DNA from 2 places in the Arthrobacter sp. 01T414 genome. Region 1 is predicted to be linked to the other one. Evidence: predicted binding sites of a transcription regulator. Region 1 holds the regulator's gene; the other holds the start of a gene.

Region 1 (4,409 bases):
GGCGACGCCTACGAACTGCAGGGCGACCTGACCATCAAGGGTGTCACCCGCCCGGTGGCGCTGGAAACCGAGCTCAACGGCGTTGCCGTTGACCCGTTCGGCAACACCCGCGCCGGCCTGACCGCCGAGACCACGATCAGCCGCAAGGACTTCGGCCTGACCTGGAACGCCGTCCTCGAGGCCGGCGGCGTGCTGGTCAGCGACAAGGTTGCCATCAACCTCGAACTGGCTTTCATCGCCCCCGCAGCGTAGTACCTCTCCGTCCCGAGCGACGGACGGAGCCGGCCCAGCGCCGGCACCCCTCCAGACACCCCGCGCCATTCCCGGATGGCGCGGGGTGTCTGGCTTTCCAGGGTCCGGCCCCGGGGCCAGCCAGGAGTCTGACCCAGGGTCCGCGCAGGGGTGCGCTGGGCGCGTTGAACAAGGGCGCCTGGGCGCGTTGAACAGGGGCGCCCAGCAGCCTCGCGTCCGGCTCCGGCGCCGGCTAGGAAGCACCGATTCAGCGGTCTAAAGTGAAATCCATGAGTACTACCGGCGACGTCCCCGAGCCAGATCAGCCAGGCGCCAATCCGCAGGGACCGGGCAACGTCCCGCCGGCCGGACCAGGCCCCGAGGGCCCAGCGTCGCAGGGACAGCCCGGGGTGCCGGGCCACCCAGGCGCCCCCGGACAGCCGGGCCGCCTCGGCGGATTCCGGCTCGAGTGGCCGGCCGACCGGCCCCAAAACTTTCGAGGCACCCTGCCCGTGGGCGGCTACTCCGGGATATTCAGCGTCCCGGCCATGCCGATGGAGCTGAAGGCCTCTTACTGGGTCTGGGTCATTGGCGGGTTGCTGGGCTTGCTCGCAGGGGTGATCGGCGTCTTTGGCGCCCTGGTGCTCTTTGTGGTTTCGCCGCCGTCGGGCATCCTGCTGCTCTTGCTGGTACTGGTGGCGGTTGGCTTGGCCGCCGCGCAGGTAACGCTGGCAATGAAGATGAAGGAGGGCTGGGAGTGGGCCCGCTTCGCGCTGACCATTGCCGCCGGAGTCAGCCTGGTGCTGGCGTTGGCCAGCATCGGCGTCGCTGGCGGCGGCAGTTGGCCCGGCTTCGCCATCAGCCTGCTGGCGACCGTGCTGATGTGGCTGCCAAAGTCGCAGGCCTGGTTCGACGCAACCAAGGGCCGCATCTGACGTTCATTTGCACGGAGCGGCGCCATGCCGCCCAAGGTCCGGAAGCCCGGGCTGCGCGGTCACGGCGACCCCGAAAATGCCCCTCAGAATCCCTCTGCGGAATGACCCAAACGGGCGCAGGCGCGGGGTACGGTGTAGTTAAACCACGCTGGGGGCAGGGTTATAGACACTGGTCCCGGCAGCCCATCCCGTCATCGAATGCAAAGGACCGCCATGAGTAACCCGCCAGTCGAGCCTTCCAACCCGGACGGACCCGAGTCGGGCAAGCAGGCTCCGCAGTACGGCCAGCAGCCGCCCGCCTATGGGCAGAACGCGCCCCAGTACGGCCAGCAGCCGCCCGCCTACGGGCAGAACGCCCCGCAATATGGCCAGCAGTACGGCCAGCAGGCGCCTGGATACGGCCAGAACGCTCCGCAGTACGGCCAGCAGTACGGCCAGCAGCCGCCGGCGTACGGGCAGAACGCGCCCCAGTACGGCCAGCAGCCGCCGGCTTACGGGCAGGCGCAGGGCCAATACGGCCAGAGCCCCTATGGCCAGTCCCCCTACGCACAGTATCCCTCGGAGCTCCCCGCGGGCGGGGCCGGGACCCGGCCGGCTCAGCTGGACCTCGCCTTTTGGCTCATCATCGGTGCGGGCATCCTGTCCTTCATCAGCAGCCTGGTGATCGCCTTCACCGCCCCGGACTACCTTGAGACCTCCATGCAGCAGGCCGCGGCGCAGCAGGGCAAGAGGCTCACGGCTGACGATCTCAACGCCGTGCGCGCCATCGTCCCCATCAGCGGCATCATTGGCGGCCTCATTTCCTTGGGCCTCTATGCCCTGGTTGCATTCCCGGTCCGCAAGGGCAAGAACTGGGCCCGCATCCTGGGAACGGTCTTTGCCGCCTTCTCGCTGCTGGGCCTGTTCGGCGGCGCGTTCGCCCTGGGTGTCCTCTCCGGCGTGCTGCAGATCATCGTGATCCTGATGGGCGTGGCCGGCATCGTGATCCTCTACCTGCCGACGGTGTCGCCCTACTTCAGCAAGCAGCAGCCGTTCGCCAACCCGTACGCGCAGAACCCTTACGGCCGCTAAGCCGGGGCCGTAAGCCAGCACCTCAGCAGGGGGCGTGGGAGCCGGAGGGACCGACTGAACTCAGTCGGCGTCTTCCGGGTCCTGCGCCCTTTGTGCGTGGTAGGCGAGGATCTGCAGTTCCGTGGCCATGTCCACCTTGCGGAGATTGACTCCCGGCGGCACCTGCAGCATGACCGGGGCAAAGCTCAGGATGCTCCGCACGCCCGCGGCCACCACCCGGTCGCACACGCTCTGCGCCACAGCGGCGGGCAGCGCCAGGACCACCATGTTGGTCCGGGTGCGTTCCAGCACGGCTTCCAGGTCAGCGGCGTCGCTCACCCGCAGCCAGCCCACCTCGCTCCCCACCACCATCTGGTCGGCGTCGAGGATCGCAACGATGTCAAAGCCCCTGGATTCGAAGCCGCCGTACCGGGCCAGGGCCTTGCCGAGGTTGCCGGCACCGACGATCGCGACCTTCCAGTCGTGAGTCAGGCCCAAGGCCGCGGCAATGTGCCGGTTCAGGTACTGCACCTCATAGCCCACGCCCCGGGTTCCATAGGAGCCCACATAGGAGAGGTCCTTGCGTAACGTGGAGGAGCTGACGCCGGAAGCCTCAGCCAGCGACTCGGAGGAAACGCGGTCCACGCCTTCAGCCAGCAGGGTGGTCAAGGCGCGCAGATAGAGCGTCAGCCGCGCCACGGCCGCGGGCGGGATCTGCTTGGCGGCAGGTCCGGCTCCCCCGGGCAGGGCGTCGGGTGAAGAATCCAGCGAAGTCACTATCTGCTCCATTGCGTCGCGTTGTGACTCCACTCTAGAGCCCCCGCAGTTCAGGCCACAAAGCAGCAGCCCGCGGGTCCCCGGTTGCCTGGCCGGGGCGCGCTCAGGCCGACTGGCCGAGGGCGCGGCGCAGGGTCCGGGCCAGCCGGACCTCGTCGATCCGCCAGAAATCCCGCTGGACTCCGTCCACCAGCAGCACCGGGATCTCCTCGGCATAACGCTCGCGAAGCTCAGCGTCGTCGTCGATCGACCGCTCGGACCAGCCGAGCCCCAGCGCAGCGGTGACCCGGCCGACGGCGTCCCGCGCGTCGGCGCACAGGTGGCAGTCAGCTTTGGTGATGAGTACGACGTCGGGGCGGGGCGCGGTTTCAGCCATGCCTCCACGGTAGCCCGGCGCCCGGCACGACGTCGACGCGAGGCTCGTCCGGCTCGCGCGGCCGGTGCGGCGGCGCCGTTCTGCGCGTGGGATCCCCCGGCATTGACTAGACTCGTGGCATGCCCGAGGAGAAGATCGTCGCTGTGGCCACGCGGCCCGTTGCGTCACCGCAGCACGGCGAAGCCGCCTTCTTCGACGTTGACAACACCCTCATGAGGGGCGCCAGCCTCTTCCATGTGGCCCGCAAAATGCATCAGCGCGGGGCGTTCACCATTCCCCAGGCGGCGGGCTTCGCCTGGAAGCAACTGATGTTCGTGTTCCGCGGCGAAAACATCGAAGACGTCCACGCCGTCCGCGACACCGCGCTGAGCCTCGCCTCGGGGTTCACCGTGCAGGACATCGAAGCCCTCGGCGAGGAAGTCTACGACGAGATGATCGAGTCGCGGATCTGGCCCGGCACCAAGGCCTTGGCCGAACAGCATCTCCGGGTGGGGCGCCGCGTGTGGCTCGTCACCGCCACGCCGATCGAGGTTGCCACCGTAATTTCCACCCGGCTGGGCCTCACCGGTGCCCTCGGCACGGTGGGCGAGATCCGCGACGGCTCCTACACCGGGAAGCTGGTGGGCGACATCCTGCACGGACCGGCCAAGGCTGTCGCAGTGCGCGCGATTGCCGAGGCGGAGGGCCTGGATCTCAACCGCTGCTGGGCCTACAGCGACTCGCACAACGACATTCCGCTGCTCAGCATGGTCGGCCACCCGGTAGCCATCAACCCCGATGCACGGCTGCGCCGCCACGCCCGCGAGCACAACTGGCCGGTCTACGACTTCCGGTCCGGCCGCCGCGCCGCCACCCTGGGCCTGAAGGCCGCCACCATCGGCGGAGCCATCTACGGTCTTTGGCGCGGCTTCTCCCGCTTCCGCGGCCCCACCGTCTAGCCGCCCTCCCCCGGGACCGCCCGGCCCGCCGCTGCGCCTTCGGACGGCCGCGCCTTCGGACGTGCGCACCCCGGATCCGCGGCGCGCTTGTCCGCCACCGCC
Region 2 (4,409 bases), on a different contig from region 1:
AGTGCCGGAAAAGACACCCTCCAACTGGCGGACCGTGCCCTTGCTGGCTGGACTGGCCGCCATGACCACGGCCGTACTCATGATCCGGGTCCTGGAGGTGCGGCTGCCGTGGCTGGAATCACCACTCCTTATCGTCGGCTTTCTGCTGATCCTCGTCGGCATCGTTGTCATCGGCCCCTGGCTGACCCGTCTCGTGAGCCGGATCGGGCTGCGGCAGGCGCGGAGCGCGGCGGCAGTCATTGCCGCCAGCCGGATCCACAAAACCCCGGTGGCGACCTTCCGTTCCGTCTCCGGGCTCGTGATCGCCGTGTTCGTCGTCTCCGTCTTCGCCGGAGCATCCAGCATCATCAAGTCCGCTGAGGCGCCTCCGACCAGGCCCGGTCTGCTGCAACCCACCAGCCTCCACGCCAACGTTGGGGCCGGGCACACTCCGGCCCAGGTCGAGGCGGCCGCCCGCCACGCCAGGGAACTGCCCGGAATCAGGAGCGCAACCGTTGGCTATGGCCCGGCAGTCCTCTCAGAAAGGGATGCCAGCCCCGAAATCTATCTTCGCGCCGCGGACGCCCCCGGCCTGGGATTCGATGACATCCCAGCAACAGAGATAGTCACGGTTGATATGTCGTTCCTATACTCCTGGACAACGCAACCGCTGGCACTGACCCCCGCTCCCGCTGCCGCCAACGTGGACGGAATGGTGCCGGTGGTGATGGTGCTCGGCACTGACGGGACGCCCGAGGCCATGGATCGCGCCCGGACACTCTTGAATACTTCAGGTGTTACAGCACATCCCGCCAATTCCTCCTTGGACGCAGGACTACAATCAAGCACCCGCCTGATCCAGGGCCTGGCCGTGCTCGCCTACCTCGGCATGTTCGTCGCGATCGCAATCGCCGGCCTGTCCCTTGCCGTCGCCACCGCCTCCGCGATCCTGGACCGGAAGAGAGTTCTCGGCCTGATGCGGCTGATGGGGATGCCGGAGTCCGTCCTGCGCCGGATCATCACCCGCGAAGCAGCCGTCCCCCTCCTGACCGTCCTGCTGCTCTCCGTCGGCCTCGGATTCCTCGTGGCGTGGCTCATGGTGACCTTCGTCGACGGCACGTACCGCATGTCTTGGCCCGCGCCGTCGTACTTCGCCGCCCTGGGCCTCAGCCTGCTGCTGGCCCTCGCAGCCGTCGCCGCGATGGCCGGTCTAATCCGCGGCCAAACCGGACTAACGGCCACCCGATTCGAATGACGCGGCCTGGCCCGCCACAGGATAACAAGAAGGGGGCCGGCACCGTTCGGTGCCAGCCCCCTTCGTCCAGGACGTAGGTGTCGGATCAGGCCTTGGCCTTCCGCTTCACCCAGCCCCACGCCYCCGTCGCGACAAACAGGACCAGGCCGATGACGGCCAGCCAGAGCAGGCCCTTAACGACGAAGCCCAGGATCGAAAGAATGAGCCAGATGACAAGTAGTGCAACTATGAGTCCCATCCGGACATCCTACGTCACCGGGTCGGCCGTGCCCCGCAGGCGTGTGAGTGATTTCACGCTGCCCCCGGCCTCAGGGGTGGGGCCGCCGCTTTAGAATGGATAGCGAACGTAGATGTTCTGCCACCGGGTCTGCGTTCGCAGCCGGTGGCTTTTTCTTTGCGCTCCATGCAGGCGCGCGGGGTGGACCGAATCCCCGCCGCGTTCAGGTTCCGGAGACCCGCCGGCAGCCGACAGCCGCATACGACGACGTATGTGGTGGATTTTAGGAAGGTAGTTCTGTGAGCCAGACGTCAGATTCTTGTCTTGATACGTGGATGGGCCGGGAGGCGCTCGCCGAGGCCATGATTCCGGTAATCGGCCGGCTGTACCGCGAAAACAACGTGGTGACGTCCATCCACGGCCGGAGCCTGATCAACAAGTCCACCATGAACATCCTGAAGGCGCACCGCTTTGCCCGCCGGATGAGCAAGGAAGAACTGCGCCTCGAAGAGACGGCGCCCCTGCTTGACGCCCTCACCAAGCTCGACCTCGGCGCGGCAGCGATCGACATTGCCCGCCTGACCGAAAAGTACCGCGCCGAAGGCGAAGGCGTCAGCCTGGACGAGTTCCTGCGCAACGAACTGGCCGAAGTTGTCGGCAAGCGCGGCGGCGACGACCGCACCAGCACCGACGTCGTCCTCTACGGCTTCGGCCGCATCGGCCGGCTCCTGGCCCGCCTCCTGATCGAGAAGGCCGGCGGCGGGCACGGCCTGCGGCTGCGCGCGATCGTGGTGCGCCGCGGCTCCGACAACGACCTCACCAAGCGCGCCAGCCTGCTGCGCCGCGACTCGGTGCACGGCTCCTTCGAAGGCACCATCAAGGTGGACCTCGAAAACGACACCATCACCGCCAACGGCGTCCAGATCCAGGTCATCTACTCGGACAACCCTGCCACGGTCGACTACACCGCTTACGGCATCCACGACGCTCTGGTCGTCGACAACACCGGCCGCTGGCGCGACGCCGAGGGCCTGTCCCAGCACCTGCAGAGCAAGGGCGTTTCCCGCGTCCTGCTCACCGCGCCCGGCAAGGGCGAGCTGAAGAACATCGTGCACGGCATCAACCACGCCACGATCACGGATTCGGACAAGATCGTCTCGGCGGCGTCCTGCACCACGAACGCCATCACCCCGGTGCTGAAGGCGATCAACGACCGCTACGGCGTGGTGCACGGCCACGTCGAGACGGTCCACTCCTTCACCAACGACCAGAACCTGATCGACAACTTCCACAAGGGCGACCGCCGCGGCCGCTCCGCCGCGCTGAACATGGTCATCACCGAGACCGGCGCCGCCAAGGCCGTCGCCAAGGCGCTGCCGGAACTCCTCGGCAAGCTCACCGGCAGCTCCATCCGCGTCCCCACCCCGGACGTCTCCCTGGCCATCCTGAACCTCAGCCTGGAAAACGGCACCACCAAGGACGAGGTCAACGATTACCTGCGGGAAATGTCGCTGCACTCCGAACTGCGCAAGCAGGTCGATTACATCGATTCGCCCGAGGTTGTCTCAACAGACTTCGTCGGCTCCCGCCGCGCCGGCATCGTCGATGGCCTGGCCACCATCTCCAACGACAAGAACCTGGTGCTCTACGTCTGGTACGACAACGAGTTCGGCTACAGCTGCCAGGTGGTCCGCGTGATGGAGGAAATGGCTGGCGTCAACCCGCCGTCATTCCCGGCCAAAGACGCGGCCGCGACCCTCGAAGCTGCCGGCCTGCCGGTCGAGGTCGGCTAGCCCCTCTTTGGACCTTCCCGGCCGGTCCGCTGGAATCGGCCGGGAAAGGGAACCACAATGGAGCCATGGAACAGAACTCGGCTGTGGAGCACGAAACCACTCTGGAACACGCCCTCGACGTAGCCCGGCGCAACGCCAAGGAAGCCAAGCGCCTCCTCGACGACGCCCGTGCCAAACGCGAGGCCGGCGAGATCGACGATGCGCGGGTCAGCCAGTTGGAAGAGCTGCTGAACCTCGCCGAGGAGGACCTCCGGCGGGTCACCAAGGAACAGTGACCGCCGGGCGCTGAGCCTCCGGCGCCCCTGCGGACGCCTGCCCCGGGGGCAGCGACCTGTCCTGCACACTGTGGACAAGCGGGCCGCCGTCGGCGCCCCTGCCTAGGCTGAAGGGGTGCACCAGACCTCGCCCTCGCCGATACCGCCGTGACCACCTCTTGGCGCGATTACCGGCGCGCCCGGCGCCGGTCCCGCCAGGCCTGGGCCCTGCTGGCCGCTGCGGTGCTGGCACTGCTAACGGGCGTCGCCTGGTTCTTCACCGCCGGCCAGTTTGCTCTGGGGGAGCCGCGGATTACGGGCCCCACCGAAGCTCCGGTGCTGGCGGCAGGCTGGATGAAGATGGTCCCGGCGGTGCGGCCGGTGCCGCCCGGACGAGCCGCGGACGTCCTGGCGTCGCTCCCGGTGAAGGGCCGCGCGGCCAGTGGCAACTATGACCGCAGCGCCTTCGGCCAGGCATGGCTCGACGTCGACCGCAACGGCTGCGACACGCGCAACGACATTCTCCGCCGCGACCTGGCCGGCGCCAGGTTCACCAAGGGCTCCCGCTGCCGGATCGGGTCCGGGACCTTCCAGGAGCCCTACACCGGGCGCACGGTTGACTTCCGGCGCGGCGCGGATTCCAGCAAAGCCGTGCAGATCGACCACGTCGTGGCCCTGGGCGACGCCTGGCAGACGGGCGCCCAGCAGCTGAGCCCGCTCTTGCGCCAGCACCTCGCCAACGATCCGCTGAACCTGATCGCCGTGGACGGCCAGGCCAACCAGGACAAGAGTGCGTCCGACGCTGCGAGCTGGCTCCCGCCCAACAAGGCGTTCCGCTGCCACTACGTCGCTCGGCAAATCTCGGTGAAGGCCGCCTACGCGCTGTGGGTGACAGCGGCCGAGAAGAACGC

The links. The regulator Rex, encoded in region 1, represses fermentation and respiration genes when NADH is low (regulators of the CRP and FNR family bind a similar motif). The targets are predictions, from matches to a motif close to CTTGTGAANNNNTTCACAAG.
Region 2: the regulator Rex is predicted to act here: its motif matches at 1,513-1,532, upstream of AC1DK9_RS15345 (glyceraldehyde-3-phosphate dehydrogenase).

Annotation. Positions count from the first base shown of each region.
Region 1 covers NZ_JBFTQK010000001.1:422,699-427,107, reverse strand. Annotated here, with positions in the region: gene AC1DK9_RS02020 (YceI family protein) at 1-252, shown strand, start outside; gene AC1DK9_RS02015 (hypothetical protein) at 522-1,166, shown strand; gene AC1DK9_RS02010 (hypothetical protein) at 1,380-2,237, shown strand; gene AC1DK9_RS02005 (redox-sensing transcriptional repressor Rex) at 2,298-2,993, opposite strand; gene AC1DK9_RS02000 (glutaredoxin family protein) at 3,097-3,369, opposite strand; gene AC1DK9_RS01995 (HAD family hydrolase) at 3,489-4,307, shown strand.
Region 2 covers NZ_JBFTQK010000007.1:80,754-85,162, forward strand. Annotated here, with positions in the region: gene AC1DK9_RS15335 (FtsX-like permease family protein) at 1-1,234, shown strand, start outside; gene AC1DK9_RS15340 (hypothetical protein) at 1,320-1,472, opposite strand; gene AC1DK9_RS15345 (glyceraldehyde-3-phosphate dehydrogenase) at 1,751-3,244, shown strand; gene AC1DK9_RS15350 (hypothetical protein) at 3,310-3,519, shown strand; gene AC1DK9_RS15355 (HNH endonuclease family protein) at 3,667-4,409, shown strand, end outside.